DNA from 4 places in the Klebsiella scottii genome. Region 1 is predicted to be linked to each of the others. Evidence: predicted binding sites of a transcription regulator. Region 1 holds the regulator's gene; each other region holds the start of a gene.
The links. Region 1 encodes PurR, which represses purine synthesis genes. Its sites were predicted from a motif close to CANGCAAACGTTTGCNTG; they were not measured.

Region 1 (4,182 bases):
CCGAGCACGGTGGTCAGCAGCGCGGAGAGCACCTGCGGCCGCATCAAAACCGACAGCTCCTCCTTCACGTTCGGCCGCTGCCCTGCGCTGCCTTTTGGCAACGAGAACCACAGGCCGATCATCGCCACCAGGCCAAGACCCGCCGTGGCAAGAAAGGACATGCGCCAGCCGATGGTTTCACCCAGCCAGGTCGCCGCCGGGACGCCGCCAATGTTGGCGATGGTCAGCCCCATAAACATAGTTGCCACCGCGCTGGCCTGCTTGTGTTTAGGGACCACGCTCGCGGCCACCACCGAGCCGAGGCCGAAGAAGGCGCCGTGGTTCAGGCTGGTGATAATGCGCGAAAGCAGCAGCGTGGTGTAATCCGGCGCCATTGACGAGAGGACGTTGCCAAGGGTGAAAATAGCCATCAGGAAAATCAGCGCACTGCGGCGCGCGCGATGCGACAGCAGCAGCGTCATCAGCGGTGCTCCGACCATCACGCCGATAGCATAGGCGCTGATCAGCATCCCCGCGGCGGGAATAGACACATCCACGCCTTTAGCGATAACCGGCAGTAATCCCATCGGGGAAAATTCGGTCGTACCGATACCAAACGCCCCAACGGCCAGCGCTAACAGGGGAAAGTTGATTTTCATTCAATGACTCCAGCAAACCGTCCTCAGCGACGGTATCTCATCAGAAGTCAAAAGCATGACATCAATCACAGAAAAACAAAAGTAAACGAAATGGCAAAAGATTTTTGCGAATTTGATAATAATGCGCGGGAACGGGGGGAAAGGAGCCTCTCCCCCGAAAAAATTAGTGCAGTACGGCGGTCAGCCCTGCGGCCACGATCAGACCCAGTACAATAATCGTCGTGGTCAGCGAAAACTTTAAATCTGTATCCATCAATTTTCCCCCTGATTATCCCCACAAGAAAAGTGAGCCTGCTCATTTTTGCACAATATTGCACAAAAATCTTCTGAGATTTAGGGTGATGCACATTTTTACTCTTCCCCTTTGCCGCAAGATCGGACAAAATCCCACGCTAATTTGAAAGCGTATCGGCCATTGACCCCTTCCTGTCGTTCTGTGTCGTTTCCCGACGTGATGCAATGTTGAACATTGTGCTCAGGGTGTGTATAGGCAAACGTTTCCGTATCGATAATCAGACGATCAGGTCAAGGTCTGGAGAGAGAAGTAATGGCAACAATTAAAGATGTAGCGAAGCGCGCAAACGTTTCCACTACAACAGTTTCACATGTAATTAACAAAACCCGTTTTGTGGCTGAAGAGACCCGCAACGCGGTATGGGCTGCCATCAAAGAGCTGCACTACTCTCCGAGTGCGGTGGCGCGCAGCCTGAAGGTTAATCACACTAAATCGATCGGTCTGCTGGCTACCAGCAGCGAAGCGGCCTATTTCGCCGAGATTATCGAGTCCGTTGAGAAGAGCTGCTTCCAGAAGGGCTACACCTTGATTCTGGGCAACGCCTGGAACGATCCGGAAAAGCAGCAGGCCTACCTGTCGATGATGGCGCAAAAGCGCGTCGACGGCCTGCTGGTGATGTGTTCCGAATATCCGCAGTCGGTGCTGTCCATGCTGGAAGAGTACCGCAACATCCCGATGGTCGTCATGGACTGGGGTGAGTCCAAGGCTGATTTTACCGATTCGGTGATCGATAACGCCTTTGAAGGCGGCTATATGGCCGGTCGCTACCTCGTTGAGCGCGGCCACCGTGAAATCGGCGTGATCCCGGGCCCGCTGGAGCGCAATACCGGCGCCGGACGCCTGGCCGGTTTTATGAAAGCGATGGAAGAAGCGCAGATTAGCGTCCCGGAAAGCTGGGTTGTTCAGGGCGACTTCGAGCCGGAATCCGGCTACCGCGCCATGCAGCAGATCCTCAGCCAGCCGCATCGCCCGACCGCCATATTCTGCGGCGGCGATATCATGGCAATGGGAGCCATCTGCGCCGCCGACGAAATGGGCCTGCGCGTCCCGCAGGATATTTCGCTCATTGGCTATGACAACGTGCGCAACGCCCGCTACTTCAGCCCGGCGCTGACCACCATCCATCAGCCGAAGGATTCACTCGGCGAAGCCGCATTCAATATGCTGATGGACCGTATCGTCAATAAGCGCGAAGAGTCGCAGTCTATCGAAGTTCACCCGCGACTGGTCGAGCGTCGCTCGGTGATCGACGGCCCGTTCGTCGACTACCGCCGCTAATCCTGCCGTGGCGCCGGCTATTCCGGCGCCCGCAGCCACTCCCGATTTAACGTTTCGCTGTCGCCAAGATAGTCCAGCAGCCAGGAGAGAGCCGGTGAGATATCGCTCTGCTGCCAGGTCAGGCAGCACGCGGCGTCCGGGAACGGATTTTCCAGCTCCAGCGCCGTCCACTCGCCGCTATCGATCCGCGGGCGGGCAAAGTGCGACGGCACCATGCCGATGCAGAGTCCGGCCGACAGGCAGGTGGCCGAGGCGTCCCAGTCCGGCACCACCACTCTCTTCTGGTTATCCAGCAGCCACGTCGTGCGCTTGGGCAACGAACGCGACGTATCCTCCCTGACCAGCGACGGCCAGTTGCGCAACGTGTCATCGCTCAGCGGGCCGCTCATTTTCGCCAGCGGATGGTGGCTGGCCACCACGCAGTGCCAGCTCAGCATGCCCATATCACGAAAGGCGTAGCGTCCGCCGACCGGAATCGAGCGGGTCGCGCCGATGGCCAGCTCCACGCGGCCGTCGGCCAGCGCATCCCAGACGCCGTTAAACACCTCCTGAAAGACAATCAGCTCGACGTCCGGAAAGTGACGATAAAAATCGACAATCATCTGCCGCATCCGCGCCGGCTTAACGATATCGTCAACCGCGATCGAGAGCTGCCCGCGCCAGCCGTTGGCGATCTGCTGGCACTGACGGCGGGTGATCTGCATTTTTTTGATAACAGAACGCCCTTCCTGTAAAAACCACACGCCGGCCGGCGTGAGCTCAACGTCCCGGTGGCGTCGCTCAAAGAGCGGAACGGCCAGCCATTCTTCGAGCTGACGCACGGTGTAGCTGACCGCCGAGGGTACACGATGCAGCTCCTGAGCCGCCGCGCTGAAGCTGCCGTTGCGCGCAACCGCATCAACCACTTCAAGAGAGTATTCGGACCACATATTCTGCCTGCAAATTTTTTGAACGCATGTAACAAATATTAGCGTTTCACAAGCCAGAATGCACTCCCTACACTCAGCGGCATCTTACCTGCATCAGAAGAAAGAGAACTTTATGCAACAACCTGGGAAAGGATTTTTGGTTTGGCTGGCGGGCCTCAGCGTGCTCGGCTTCCTGGCAACCGATATGTATCTGCCGGCGTTTTCGGCGATCCAACAGGATCTCAACACTTCGGCGGCTTCTGTCAGCGCCAGCCTCAGCGTGTTTCTCGCCGGTTTCGCCATTGGTCAGCTGTTCTGGGGCCCGGTCTCCGATCGCTACGGGCGCAAGCCGGTGCTGCTCAGCGGCCTGGCGATCTTCGCCGTCGGCTGCCTTGGCATGCTGTGGGTGCAGAACGCGACCCTGATGCTGGCGCTGCGATTTGTGCAGGCCATCGGCGTCTGCGCGGCGGCGGTAACCTGGCAGGCGATGGTCACCGACTATTATCCAGCCCAACGTACTAACCGCATCTTCGCCACCATTATGCCGCTGGTAGGTCTATCGCCGGCCCTGGCACCGCTGCTCGGCAGCTGGCTGCTCGCCCATTTCGACTGGCAGGCTATCTTCGCGACCCTGTTGGTCATCGCCCTGCTGCTGATGCTGCCCGCGTTACGCCTCAAGCCGGTGAGCAAGCCCGAGAGCGGTACGCAGAAAAAACTGACCTTCCTGGCGCTGCTGCGCTCACGCGAATATAGCGGCAACGTGCTGATTTACGCCGCCTGCTCCGCCAGCTTTTTCGCCTGGCTGACCGGCTCGCCGTTTATTCTGCATGACATGGGCTACGGGCCAACCGCAATCGGCCTGAGCTACGTGCCGCAGACTATCGCCTTTTTAATCGGCGGATACGGCTGCCGGGCGGCGCTGCAGAAATGGCAGGGGCAGCAGCTGCTGCCGTGGCTGCTGGTCATTTTTGCTATCAGCGTTGCCGCCACCTGGCTGGTGGGACTGCAGCAGGATGTCTCCATCGTGGCGCTGATGGCACCGTTCTGCGTGATGGCTATCGTT
Region 2 (4,182 bases), 1.1 Mb from region 1:
TAAGAAAACGAATGGCAACCAGCGCGTTAAGCACTAATTCAGCGCGCTGCTCTTTAGATAATTCTATATCCCGGCATTTTTCTTCGAAGGAAAAATAAAGAGCGGCGTCGTCAACGCAAAACCCGGATGGCGCGAATGCATCGGGCGTCAGCATCCGGCGCGCAAAGCGCGAGCGGAACAACATACCATTGGCCAAATCGAGCATCATGCGATCGTGCTCTTCATCGTAATACCAACGCCAGTTATCGTCAGGTTTAATCCGCATTTTTCCCCCGTCCTCTTTCACTTCTATCTGTAATGCACGGCATACGGCAACAGAATTATTTCCAAAATTAAGAAAAGACTAAAATGTCTAAATAAGCAACAATGAGGGAATATAAAACAACCAGGGCCGGAAATAAAGCCCTGGGGGTGTTTCAGAGGGGGAAAAGATTAGATATTGGTAACAATTTCTTTAATCAGCGGCGGGCCTTTAAAAATAAAGCCAGAATAAATCTGGACCAGCGTCGCGCCGGCGGCCATTTTTTCCCGGGCTGCAATCGCAGAGTCAATCCCGCCTACTCCGATAATTGGCAAGCGGCCGTTTAATTCTGTCGCCAGCATACGGATAATCTCAGTGCTTTTTAATTGCAGAGGACGACCGCTCAGGCCACCGGTTTCATCGCAATATTGCATTCCCTGCACCAACGATCGATCGAGGGTGGTATTGGTGGCAATCACGCCGTCAATATTATGGCGAACCAGGCTATCGGCTACCTGGATCAATTCCTCGAGGGAAAGATCCGGGGCGATCTTCACGGCCACGGGGACATATTTTTGATGCTTTTGCTGCAGCTCAAGCTGCTTATTTTTAATACCGGAAAGTAAATCGTCGAGCGCGTCGCCATATTGCAACGTGCGCAGGCCCGGGGTATTCGGTGAGGAGATATTAATGGCGATATAGCCAGCATAGGGATAGACTTTTTCCATACAAATCAGGTAATCATCTTTGCCCTGCTCAACCGGGGTATCTTTATTTTTACCGATATTAATCCCAAGAATACCGTCAAAATGCGCCTTTTTAACGTTCTCGACGAGGTTATCAACGCCGAGATTATTAAAGCCCATGCGGTTGATCAAACCTTCTGCCGCAACCAGACGGAAGATCCTCGGCTTATCGTTGCCCGGCTGCGCGCGCGGCGTCACGGTACCAATTTCGATTGAACCAAAACCCATAGCCCCGAGCGCATCGATACACTCGCCGTTTTTATCCAGCCCGGCGGCAAGGCCCAGCGGATTCTTAAACGTGAGTCCCATGCAGGTCACCGGTTTAGCCGGCACCTTCTGGCGGATCAGCATCTCAAGCGGCGTTCCCGATACACGGCGTAATTGTTGGAAGGTTACTTCATGAGCGCGCTCAGGATCGAGCTGAAAAAGAGCTTTACGAACGAAGGGGTAGTACATGAACTCTCCTGGATTCCCGGTGTGCAAACCGGGGGCGTATTATGTTCGATCCTCAGCGGAAAGGGAATTGACCTACGACAAAAAATCGTCCATCCAACGCAAACGTTTACTTTTCCGCCCTTCTTTATGCAAATTCTGACAAAACAAGGGTGGAAAAATCATTTAGGTAAATAAATCGCCTCTGTCACACTGCCAGTAAATGTTATCAATAATAGATAAATGCGAACATTTGGTTATAAGGAGAGAGAGAACATGCGTGTCATTACACTAGCGGGTAGCCCGCGCTACCCTTCCCGTTCCAGCGCCCTTCTGGAATACGCCAGAGAGACGCTCTCCGCCGCTGATGTTGAAGTCTGCCACTGGCACCTGCAGAATTTTGCCCCGGAAGATCTTCTTTATGCCCGTTTCGATAATCCGGCGCTGCATACTCTGAACGAACAGCTGGCCGGCGCGGATGGCCTGATTATCGCCACTCCGGTCTATAAAGCCTCTTTCTCCGGCGCGCTGAAGACGCTGCTCGATCTGCTTCCGGAACGCGCGCTGGAAGGAAAAATCGTCCTGCCCCTGGCAACCGGCGGCACTATCGCCCATATGCTGGCGGTGGATTATGCCCTGAAGCCGGTTCTCAACGCGCTGAAGGCCCAGGAGATCCTCCACGGCGTGTTTGCCGATGACAGCCAGGTGACTGACTACCAGCACAAGCCGCAGTTTACGCCAAACCTGCAGGGTCGCCTCGACCACGCGCTGGAAACCTTCTGGCAGGCGCTTCATCGCCCAACCAGCCGCGCGCCTGCCCTCAAAGCAACGCACGGGGTCGAACATGCGTAATCTCCTGGCTCCCCTGGCGTTCGGCGGGCTGCTGATGCTCTCCGCCCTGGCCCACGCGGCGCAGTCCGAGCCGGATGCTCTACGCGTCGGCTATCAAAAAGGCAGCGTCAGCATGGTGCTGGCGAAAAGCCACCAGCTGCTGGAACAACGCTACCCGGGCACCAAAATCTCATGGGTGGAGTTTCCCGCCGGCCCGCAGATGCTCGAAGCGTTGAACGTCGGCAGCATTGATATTGGCAGCACCGGCGATATTCCACCTATTTTTGCCCAGGCTGCCGGGGCCGATCTGGTCTATGTCGGCGCCGAACCGCCTAAACCCAAAGCCGAAGTGATTCTGGTGGCGGAAAACAGCCCGATTAAAAACGTCGCGCAGCTAAAGGGCCATAAGGTCGCCTTTCAGCGCGGCTCCAGCTCCCACAACCTGCTGCTCCGCGCGCTACAGCAGGCGGGCCTGACGTTCAACGATATTCAGGCGGTCTATCTCGCTCCCGCCGACGCCCGTGCGGCTTTCCAGCAAGGTAACGTCGACGCGTGGGCTATCTGGGACCCCTACTACTCCGCGGCTCTCCAGCAGGGCGGCGCCCGGGTTCTGAAAGATGGAACCGACCTGAAGCAAACCGGCTCTTTCTATCTCGCTTCTCGTCCTTATGCGGAAAAAAACGGCGCCTTTATTGAAGGCGTGCTGCAAACCTTTAGCCAGGCCGATGCGCTGACGCTCAGCCAGCGTCCGCAAAGCATTGCCCTGCTGGCCAAAATCATGGGTCTTCCTGAAGCGGTGATAGCCAGCTATCTCGACCACCGCCCGCCAACCACCATTACGCCGGTTAGCGCCGAAACGGCCGCGCGCCAGCAGCAAACCGCCGACCTGTTCTATGAGAACAAGCTGGTGCCGAAAAAAGTCGATATCCGCGCGCGCATCTGGCAGCCCGCAGCCATTCAAGGAGCGAAATCATGAGTCTGAATATGTTCTGGTTTTTACCCACTCACGGTGACGGTCGCTATCTTGGGACCGATCAAGGCGCGCGTCCGGTTGACTACGGCTATCTGCAGCAGATTGCGCAGACCGCCGATCGGCTGGGATTTACCGGCGTCCTGATCCCCACCGGACGCTCATGTGAAGACGCCTGGCTGGTGGCCGCCTCGATGATCCCGGTGACTCAGCGCCTGAAATTTCTCGTCGCCCTGCGTCCGAGCGTCGTTTCGCCAACGGTCGCGGCGCGCCAGGCGGCGACGCTGGATCGACTCTCCAACGGCCGGGCGCTGTTTAATCTGGTGACCGGCAGCGACCCGCAGGAGCTCGCCGGCGACGGCGTGTTCCTCGATCACACCGAGCGCTACGAAGCCTCGGCGGAATTTACCCATATCTGGCGCCGGCTGATGGAGGGCGAAACCGTGACCTTCAACGGCAAGCATCAGCGCGTGCGCGGTGCGAAGCTGATGTTCCCGCCGCTGCAGCAGCCGCGTCCCCCGCTCTACTTCGGCGGATCCTCTGAAGTGGCGCAGGATCTTGCCGCCGAGCAGGTCGATCTGTATCTGACCTGGGGAGAGCCCCCGGCGCAGGTGGCGGAAAAAATCGCCCAGGTGCGCGAAAAGGCCGCGCGCCACGGTCGTAAGGTTCGCTTCGGCATCCGCCTGCATGTGATTGTGCGTGAAACTAACGAAGAGGCCTGGCAGGCGGCGGAGAGCTTAATTTCCCATCTGGATGATGACACTATCGCCAGGGCGCAGGCCGCCTTTGCGCAAACGGATTCCGTCGGCCAGCACCGAATGGCCGCGCTGCACAACGGCCAGCGCGACAAGCTCGAAATCAGCCCTAACCTGTGGGCCGGCGTCGGGCTGGCGCGCGGCGGCGCCGGAACCGCGCTGGTCGGCGATGCCGCCACGGTCGCCGAGCGTATCAATGAATATGCC
Region 3 (4,182 bases), 890 kb from region 1:
GGCAAAAGAAGCACAATGAGGGAGCAAATTAATTTGCTGTACCGGTCAGACTTCGAACCGCATGAGTATTGGGCAGGCAAAAGCTTCGGCTAACAGCCTGAGGCGTTCTGCGCTGTCGCTTTCATGCGCACGGGTGACTCAGGGTACGTCGTGGATAAACCAGTCATCAGCGCTTTCCCAGGTTTCTTGCAGGATTTCGCTTATCCGGTTTTTATCTTCTTTAAGGCCACCGATAACGGAAAGATTGTTACCGGTGGCGAAGCGTACGGTTACCTGGCTTGGTTCAGCCGGAAACTGCAGATCGATACGTCGGGAGAGTTCATTATTCAGCGCTTCTAAAGCGCCGCTCGGTAAGGCTGTGGTTTTGGCGATAGACACTTCGATGCGCATGATTGCCCCCTGTGTAATGTACTGTTTATTTATACAGTATCGTTTTTGTATTTACAACAGAGGGCGGCGTTTTATTTTTTCATCGTCCAGCGTATGGTTTCACCGGCCAGGAAGGGGACCAGCGTGTCGCCCGGCAGTGCGATGCTTTCTGCCACAACGCTCTCTTCGCGCACCAGCTCAACAAAGCTCTCATTGACCGGCAGACCGTAGAAGCGCGGGCCGTTAAGCGAACAAAATGCTTCGAAGTGCTGCAGCGCATTCATCTCTTCGAACACCGTTGCGTAGCTACCCAGCGCGGTTGGCGCATTAAAGCAGCCGGCGCATCCGCAGCTGGTTTCTTTACGATGACGCGCGTGCGGCGCGGAGTCGGTACCGAGAAACGCGCGGGTAAAGCCGCTGGCGACCAGCTCGCGCAGGGCCTGCTGGTGAATATTACGTTTCAGAATCGGCAGGCAGTAAAGGTGCGGACGAATACCGCCGACCAGCATGTGATTACGGTTAAACATCAGATGCTGTGGCGTAATGGTGGCGGCCAGCAGTTCGTTGCCATCGCGAACGTACTCTGCGGCATCCTTGGTGGTGATATGTTCGAACACCACTTTCAGACCCGGCAGGCGCTGGCGCAGCGGCTCCATCACCGTTTCGATAAAGCGCGCCTCGCGATCGAAGATATCGATCTCCGCGTGCGTCACTTCGCCGTGTACCAGCAGCGGCATGCCGAGTTTTTGCATACGCTCAAGCACCGGCATAATGGCATCGATGCTGGTCACGCCGTGGCTGGAGTTAGTGGTGGCATTGGCCGGGTACAGTTTAGCCGCGGTAAAAACGCCGGCCTCAAATCCGCGCTCCAGCTCGGCTGGATCGAGCGTATCGGTCAGGTAGCAGGTCATCAGAGGGGTAAAATCATGCCCGGCGGGCACGGCGTTAAGGATCCGCTGGCGATAGGCGACGGCGGCTTCAACGGTGGTGACAGGCGGCGCCAGATTCGGCATCACGATCGCCCGACCATAAAACTCGCTGGTGTAAGGCACGACGGTTTCCAGCATATCGTCATCGCGCAGATGGATGTGCCAGTCGTCAGGGCGACGGATTTTCAGTACCTGGGGTTGTGCTGTCATGGAAGGCTCCGGCTAATAGGTTCAGTCATCAGGGCTGTTTTTCACCGGGCACAAAGGATAAGCGTAAACGTTTTCCTTTGCATCAACTTCCGTAAAAAAACGGGCGCCCTGGCGCCCGCGATGTTAATTGGTGAAGGGGATGATTATCTCACCCGGCTTGACCTCAATGCCTTTAGCGTACTTTTTCGCCAGCGCTTCACCGGTGCTGGCGTCTTCGCGCAGAACGTAGGCGGGCTGCTGGTTAAAATAGCTGCGCAGGGATTGGTTCAGGTAGGGGATCAGCGTCTGCACTACCGACTGCAGCTTCTCCGGCGCGACTTTCGCATCGACGACTTCCATTTCCTGCAGGAAGATCGCCCCTTTTTCCTTATTGAATACCGGCAGCGCTTTAAGCTTAAGGTCAATAGTGGCTTTTTGATTACCGAACAGCGAATTGAGATCCAGATTGGCAACGCCGCTGAGGGTCACTTTATTCGGCTCCTCGCGACCAATCGCGCTGGTTAAATCGTGCAGTTCGATATGCGCATCCGCCACGCCCGGCAGGCCGATATCCTTGGCGAAGTGGTTACGTTTCTGCAGCGCCTGATTAATTTCCTGTTCGCTTATCGAATACTGCGTAAGCTGGTTACAGCCGCTCAGGAGGCCGCTAACGATAAGCGCGGCCACGATAAACATCTTTTTCATTGGGTTCCTTAACGTAATGCCATGGGCTCATCCTGACACAAAGCAGCATGGCCTGCCAGCACCGTAGGCGCTAGCGGAAAATGCTGAAAATCAGCCTGGCTTTACGCAGCGGCTCAGGTTCGTGGCTCGAGCATTCCGGAGGCCGAACGCCTGGCGCTGAACTGCCACCACAGGGCGATAAAGGTGATAAAGCCGATAATACCCAGCATCAGCCACGGTAGCTCCGGCTGGTTGAGCACTTTACCGGCGTCAAACAGCCACCCGCCGCCGGCGTAGCCGAAGGCCCCGCCAAAGGCCAGCCCCAGTCGACTGAAGCCCATGTAGCTGCCGCGCGCGCGCGCGTCGGCCAGCGACGCGCCCAGGGTTTCACGCGCCGGCTCCGCGATAATCGAGCCCATATAGAAAATGCAAATCAGCGTAAATAGCTGCTGCAGGTTGCTGGTTAAACCAATCGGCAGCATGGCGAGCGTCATGACCAGCAGACCGGCCATCAGCCGATGCTCCAGCCGATAGCGCTTTTCACTCCAGCGGGCAATCGGATACAGCAGCGTCAGCGATATCGTCGCTTCAATGGCATACATCCATTTGACCGCAGAAGGGGAGCCCGCGATGTCGTTGACCATAATCGGCAGCATCAGCATGACCTGCACCGCCAGCATGTAATAGCCGGTTAGCGTCAGAACATAGGTTACGAAGCGCCTGTCGCGCAGCACGCGCCCCAGCCCTTCGCGCACCGGCGTTTTCACCGTCGACAGCTTCCAGGCCGGGAGATACCAGGCGTTGAAGCCGGCGCAGGCGACAAACAGCGCCGCGCCTACGCTGCACACGAGGCGGAAATCGTACTGTAACAACCAGCTGCCGAGCAGGGCGCCGATGACCGCGCCGGCGCTGTCCTGCATCATCAGGAGCGAAAAGAAGCGACCGCGCTGATGCGGGCGCACCAGCTTCACCACCAGCGCCGCGCGCGGCGGGTCAAACAGCGTTCCGCCGAGGCCCGAGAGAATGCAGGATAGCCAGAGCACCCACGGCTCATGGGCCACCGCCATCGCGGCAAAGCCGCCCGCGCGCATCAGCATACCGGTGACGATCATCGGCTTGGCGCCGAAACGGTCGGCAACCGCGCCGCCAAAAATCCCCAGACCCTGCTGGACCAGCTGGCGCAGGCCGAGGGCGATACCGACCATCAGCGCGGCCCAGCCCATCTGGTCGACAAAGCGAATGGAAATCAGCGGGAAGACGACAAAAAAGCCGAGAACGACCAGCATGTTGTCGACCAACAGGAAGTATTTACCCAGGCTCCTTGCCTGCGATACGCGGGACATTTCCCCTCCTGGGAAAATAAAGATTAGCCCTACTAGTTTGCGGGGAAGCCCGGGCGTTTCCCAGCGTACTTGCGACAATATTTTTTTATCAAAAAGCAAGTTTGATAGAGGCTATTCATCGAAAAAGGGAGATGGTGCAGAAAATGGTATGTTGCTGTTTTCACTCCGTCGTTCAGGACAGGTATAGTGAAGGGAGCAGGGTAATAAGTCAGGGGAACAGGAGAGGGGAATGTTTGGCTACCGCAGTAACGTACCAAAGGTGCGTTTGACGACGGACAGGCTGGTGACGCGGCTGGTCCACGATCGTGACGCCTGGCGTCTGGCCGACTACTACGCGGAGAATAAAGGGTTCTTAAAACCCTGGGAGCCGGTGCGCGACGACAGCCACTGCTACCCCTCCGGCTGGCAGGCGCGCTTGTCGATGATTTCGGAGTTTCATAAGCAGGGCTCGGCGTTCTATTTTGCGCTCCTCGATCCGCAAGAGAAGGAGATAGTCGGCGTGGCGAATTTTTCGAACGTGGTGCGCGGCTCGTTTCATGCCTGCTACCTCGGCTACTCCATCGGCGAGAAGTGGCAGGGGCAGGGGCTGATGTTTGAAGCGCTGACCTCGGCAATTCGCTATATGCAGCGCACGCAGCATATTCATCGCATTATGGCCAACTATATGC
Region 4 (4,182 bases), 1.8 Mb from region 1:
ATAAAGTTGTTGAAACGCGCAATGGTGATGGCGACGCGAGCGTCCGGGGTAGCAACGTTAGCTTCAATAATGTTCATACTCTTCCTTCGGGTTCATTTGGCCCCGCAAGGGGGGCGGATTCTACCATAATATTTTATACACTTCATCCTGCAAACTGCCCTGGCGTTAGCTGCGGCTGACCCGGCCGCTCTTCAGGCTTCGCTTCTCGCTTACCGTCTCGTCGCATTCTGAATAACCAGGCGTATCGGCGCGGCTTCCCCGTCGGGCAGGGAGATTATGCGCTCACTAAGTGCAGGCAAACGTCCGGGCCTACATGACGTATCTCATTGAATTTGAAATGGGGCGCGTCGGCCAGTTTCTCAAGCCCCGGCAGCGCGCAGAGCCCGCGCGCATCGCTTCCTAACAGTTTAGGCGCAATGTAGACGATAAGCTCGTCCACCAGCCCCGCCTGCAGCAGCGCGCCGGCCAGAGCAGGACCGGCCTCCACCCAGATGCTGTTAACCTGCTGCTTGCCCAACTGCATCATCAGCACCACCAGATCGAGATGGCCTTTATGCTCCGGGATCTGCAGAGTACGCACGTTCTCAGGCCACTCGCGAGAGTCCTGACGGGTGCGGGCAAACAGCGTTTCTCCCGCCTGCTGTACGATGCGGTGCTGCGGCGTAACGCGGTTTTGGCTATCGATGACAATGCGCAGCGGCTGGCGCAGATTCTCCTGCGGATAGCGCGCCTGAATATCAGGAGTGAGCTCGTCCCAGCGCACGGTAAGCGCCGGGTCATCCGCGAGGACGGTGGCGCTGCTGGTGAGGATCGCATGGCTTTGCGCGCGCAGGCGCTGTACGTCGCGTCGCGCCTGCGGCGAAGTGATCCACTGACTTTCGCCGCTGGCCATTGCCGTACGGCCGTCGAGCGAGGCGCCCATTTTTAGCTGAATATAGGGGAAGCCGGTGCGCATCCGCTTCAGGAAGCCTTTATTTAACGCTTCGGCCTCGCCCATCATCAGGCCGTGGCTGACGTCGATGCCCTCCTGCTGCAGGCGATACAGACCGCGCCCGGCCACCTGCGGATTGGGGTCCTGCATCGCGGCCACCACCCGCACAACGCCTGCGGCAATCAGCGCATCGCAGCACGGCGGCGTGCGTCCGTGATGGCTGCAGGGCTCCAGCGTGACGTAGGCGGTGGCGCCTTTGGCCCTTTCGCCGGCCATGCGCAGCGCGTGCACTTCGGCATGCGGCTCGCCGGCGCGGTAGTGGAAACCTTCGCCAACAATTTCGCCGTCTTTAACAATGACGCAGCCGACGTTCGGGTTTGGGTGGGTCGTGAAGCGACCGCGCGCGGCGAGCCTGAGCGCGCGTGCCATGTATATTTCGTCATGCATGGCTTAATCCTGTAAGCGGGCGATCTCTTCGCCGAATTCTTTGATGTCTTCAAAACTGCGATAGACGGAAGCAAAGCGGATGTAGGCGACTTTATCGAGCTTCTTCAGCTGTTCCATCACCAGGTTACCGATCATTTTGCTGGGGACTTCGCGTTCACCGGTGCCGCGCAGATGCGTTTTGATGTGGTTGAGCGCCATTTCTACATCGTCGGCGCTGACCGGGCGCTTTTCTAACGCTTTGAGCATCCCGCTGCGCAGCTTATCTTCGTTGAAGGGTTCACGAACGTCATTGCTTTTTACCACTCGCGGCATCACCAGCTCGGCCACTTCGAAGGTGGTAAAGCGTTCATTGCAGACCAGGCACTGCCGACGACGACGCACAGAAGAGCCCTCCCCCACCAGGCGAGAGTCGATCACTTTAGTATCTACGGCGAAACAGAAAGGGCAATGCATAGCGCGTCCTGGCATCAAGTTAAACTGACAGGTAGTTTACCGCGAAGTGACCCGACTACAAAGAAAGAGCTTTTGAGACAAAGGATCTATAGTGCGCTTATGCAAACGATCTACCATTAATCATCCCTCTGTTAACGGAATCCCGACCATGACAAGACGTTATTTGAAGCTGGCGATTGTGGGTAGCCTTTTTACGCTCAGCGCCTGCGCCCAGCAAAGCGAAGTCCGCCAGATGAATCAGAGCGTGAGCGCGTTGAGCAAGGAGATGACCCAGCTCAATCAGCAAACGGTGAAAATTACCCAGCAAAACGCCCTGAATGCGAAGTCCAGCAGCGGCGTTTATCTGCTGCCCGGGGCGAAAACTCCCGCGCGGCTGAACAGCCAGATAGGCACCCTGCGGATGTCGCTGCGTGATATTGCCCCCGACGGCGACGGCACCCGCCTGACGCTGCGTATCCAGGGCGAATCAAACGATCCGCTGCCGGCGTTTAGCGCAACCGTCGCCAACGGGCAGATCAGCGGCACTACCGAGAGCTACCGGGAGATCAACGTTCACGACCAGCTGATTAGCGCACCAGCCAGCATCCTGGCGCCGAGCGACGTCGATATTCCGCTGCGCCTCAGCGGCATCACTCCGGAACAGTTAGGCTTCGTACGCATCCACGATATTCAGCCCGCAGACGCGCAGTAAACTCCCCCGCCGGGTGTTTGTGACACCCGGCTTCCCTCGCGGAAAATCCATTTACAACTTTTCACAACAGTTCAGTAAAAATTGACCTCCGTGATGAATTTCAGTGGCATTCTGTCAAGAAATGCATAGAATCGTGAACGCAATCGATTACGTATGTTTTCGATCTGTGAAACAACACGTATTTTTGTGAGCAATGATTTCTATAATAGACGCCACAGAAATACGAAATATTTAGAAACGCTTCGGCAACTTTCTTCACGCCTTTTGGCTTAATTTAAACAGTGGCATCCATATGAAAAAAACATTACTGGCAGCAAGCGCCGTCGTGGCGCTCTCCGCATCTTTCACTGCCGGCGCGGCAGAAAACGACAAACCGCAGTACCTGTCTGATTGGTGGCACCAGAGTGTAAACGTGGTGGGTAGCTACCACACCCGTTTTGGGCCACAAATCCGCAACGATACCTATCTCGAATACGAAGCGTTTGCCAAGAAAGACTGGTTTGATTTCTACGGTTACATGGATGCACCGGTATTCTTCGGCGGTAACACCACGGCCAAGGGTATCTGGAACCACGGTTCCCCACTGTTTATGGAAATTGAGCCGCGTTTCTCTATCGACAAGCTGACCAATACCGACCTGAGCTTCGGTCCGTTCAAAGAGTGGTATTTCGCCAACAACTACATCTACGATATGGGCCGCAACGCGTCCGGTCGTCAGAGCACCTGGTATATGGGTCTGGGTACCGACATCGATACCGGTCTGCCGATGAGCCTGTCCCTGAACGTCTATGCAAAATATCAGTGGCAGAACTACGGCGCATCCAACGAAAACGAGTGGGATGGCTACCGCTTCAAGGTGAAATACTTTGTTCCGCTGACCGACCTGTGGGGCGGCTCGCTGAGCTACATCGGCTTCACCAACTTTGACTGGGGCTCCGATCTGGGCGATGACAGCTTCTACGACCAGAACGGCAAACACGCGCGCACCAGCAACTCCATCGCTTCCAGCCACATCCTGGCGCTGAACTATGCGCACTGGCACTACTCGGTAGTGGCTCGTTACTTCCATAACGGCGGTCAGTGGGCGAATGACGCGAATCTGAACTTCGGTGACGGCGACTTCAACGTTCGCTCTACCGGCTGGGGTGGTTACTTCGTGGTGGGTTACAACTTCTAATCCTGCCTGATGGTCCCCGGCCTCTGCGCCGGGGATATCGATTGACCCGCATTATGGCTCACGCTCCTCGCACCTCACCTTACGCAGAAAATCACTCAATGAACGGTCGGCCCGCTCGCTGAAAAGGCGCCCGGTGGCAGCCACGTCCAGGCAGCGATCGAGACGAAAGCAGCGGTAATCGTCGCGGAGCTCGCACCAGCTCACCAGCAGCCAGCGTTCGCCCCAGAAAAAGAGCCCCAGCGGCAGCACTTCGCGCTGCGACGCCTTTCCCGCTTCATCGCGGTAGTGCAGCGCCAGCACCCGCTGGCCGGAAACCGCCCGATGCACCAGATCAAACTGCGCCTTGCTGTGGCCCTGGGCGCCAAAATCCGGCGCAAACAGCCGCGATTGCTCGGCCTTACGCCGACTCTCTTCAGGTAAAATCGCGAGCACCTTTTCCCGAGCCGACTCCAGCGCCTGGGATAGCGATTCGCCTCCCCAGGT

Region 2: a site for PurR is predicted at 1,539-1,556, ahead of pyrD (quinone-dependent dihydroorotate dehydrogenase). Genes of this name have one in related genera too.
Region 3: a site for PurR is predicted at 1,569-1,586, ahead of pyrC (dihydroorotase). Genes of this name have one in related genera too.
Region 4: a site for PurR is predicted at 2,659-2,676, ahead of QFI97_RS22440 (nucleoside-specific channel-forming protein Tsx). Genes of this name have one in related genera too.

Annotation. Positions count from the first base shown of each region.
Region 1 covers NZ_JARXNI010000020.1:1,300,806-1,304,987, reverse strand. The annotation lists gene QFI97_RS13815 (MFS transporter) at 1-638, opposite strand, end outside; gene cydH (cytochrome bd-I oxidase subunit CydH) at 802-891, opposite strand; gene purR (HTH-type transcriptional repressor PurR) at 1,186-2,211, shown strand; gene punR (DNA-binding transcriptional activator PunR) at 2,229-3,140, opposite strand; gene punC (purine nucleoside transporter PunC) at 3,253-4,182, shown strand, end outside.
Region 2 covers NZ_JARXNI010000020.1:2,416,252-2,420,433, forward strand. The annotation lists gene zapC (cell division protein ZapC) at 1-265, opposite strand, end outside; gene pyrD (quinone-dependent dihydroorotate dehydrogenase) at 433-1,443, opposite strand; gene ssuE (NADPH-dependent FMN reductase) at 1,696-2,271, shown strand; gene QFI97_RS19110 (sulfonate ABC transporter substrate-binding protein) at 2,264-3,226, shown strand; gene ssuD (FMNH2-dependent alkanesulfonate monooxygenase) at 3,223-4,182, shown strand, end outside.
Region 3 covers NZ_JARXNI010000020.1:2,192,216-2,196,397, reverse strand. The annotation lists gene dinI (DNA damage-inducible protein I) at 139-390, opposite strand; gene pyrC (dihydroorotase) at 462-1,508, opposite strand; gene QFI97_RS17960 (lipoprotein) at 1,632-2,192, opposite strand; gene mdtH (multidrug efflux MFS transporter MdtH) at 2,306-3,514, opposite strand; gene rimJ (ribosomal protein S5-alanine N-acetyltransferase) at 3,744-4,182, shown strand, end outside.
Region 4 covers NZ_JARXNI010000020.1:3,136,890-3,141,071, forward strand. The annotation lists gene ribH (6,7-dimethyl-8-ribityllumazine synthase) at 1-77, opposite strand, end outside; gene ribD (bifunctional diaminohydroxyphosphoribosylaminopyrimidine deaminase/5-amino-6-(5-phosphoribosylamino)uracil reductase RibD) at 275-1,378, opposite strand; gene nrdR (transcriptional regulator NrdR) at 1,382-1,831, opposite strand; gene QFI97_RS22435 (SadB/YajI family lipoprotein) at 1,980-2,522, shown strand; gene QFI97_RS22440 (nucleoside-specific channel-forming protein Tsx) at 2,815-3,699, shown strand; gene QFI97_RS22445 (helix-turn-helix transcriptional regulator) at 3,751-4,182, opposite strand, start outside.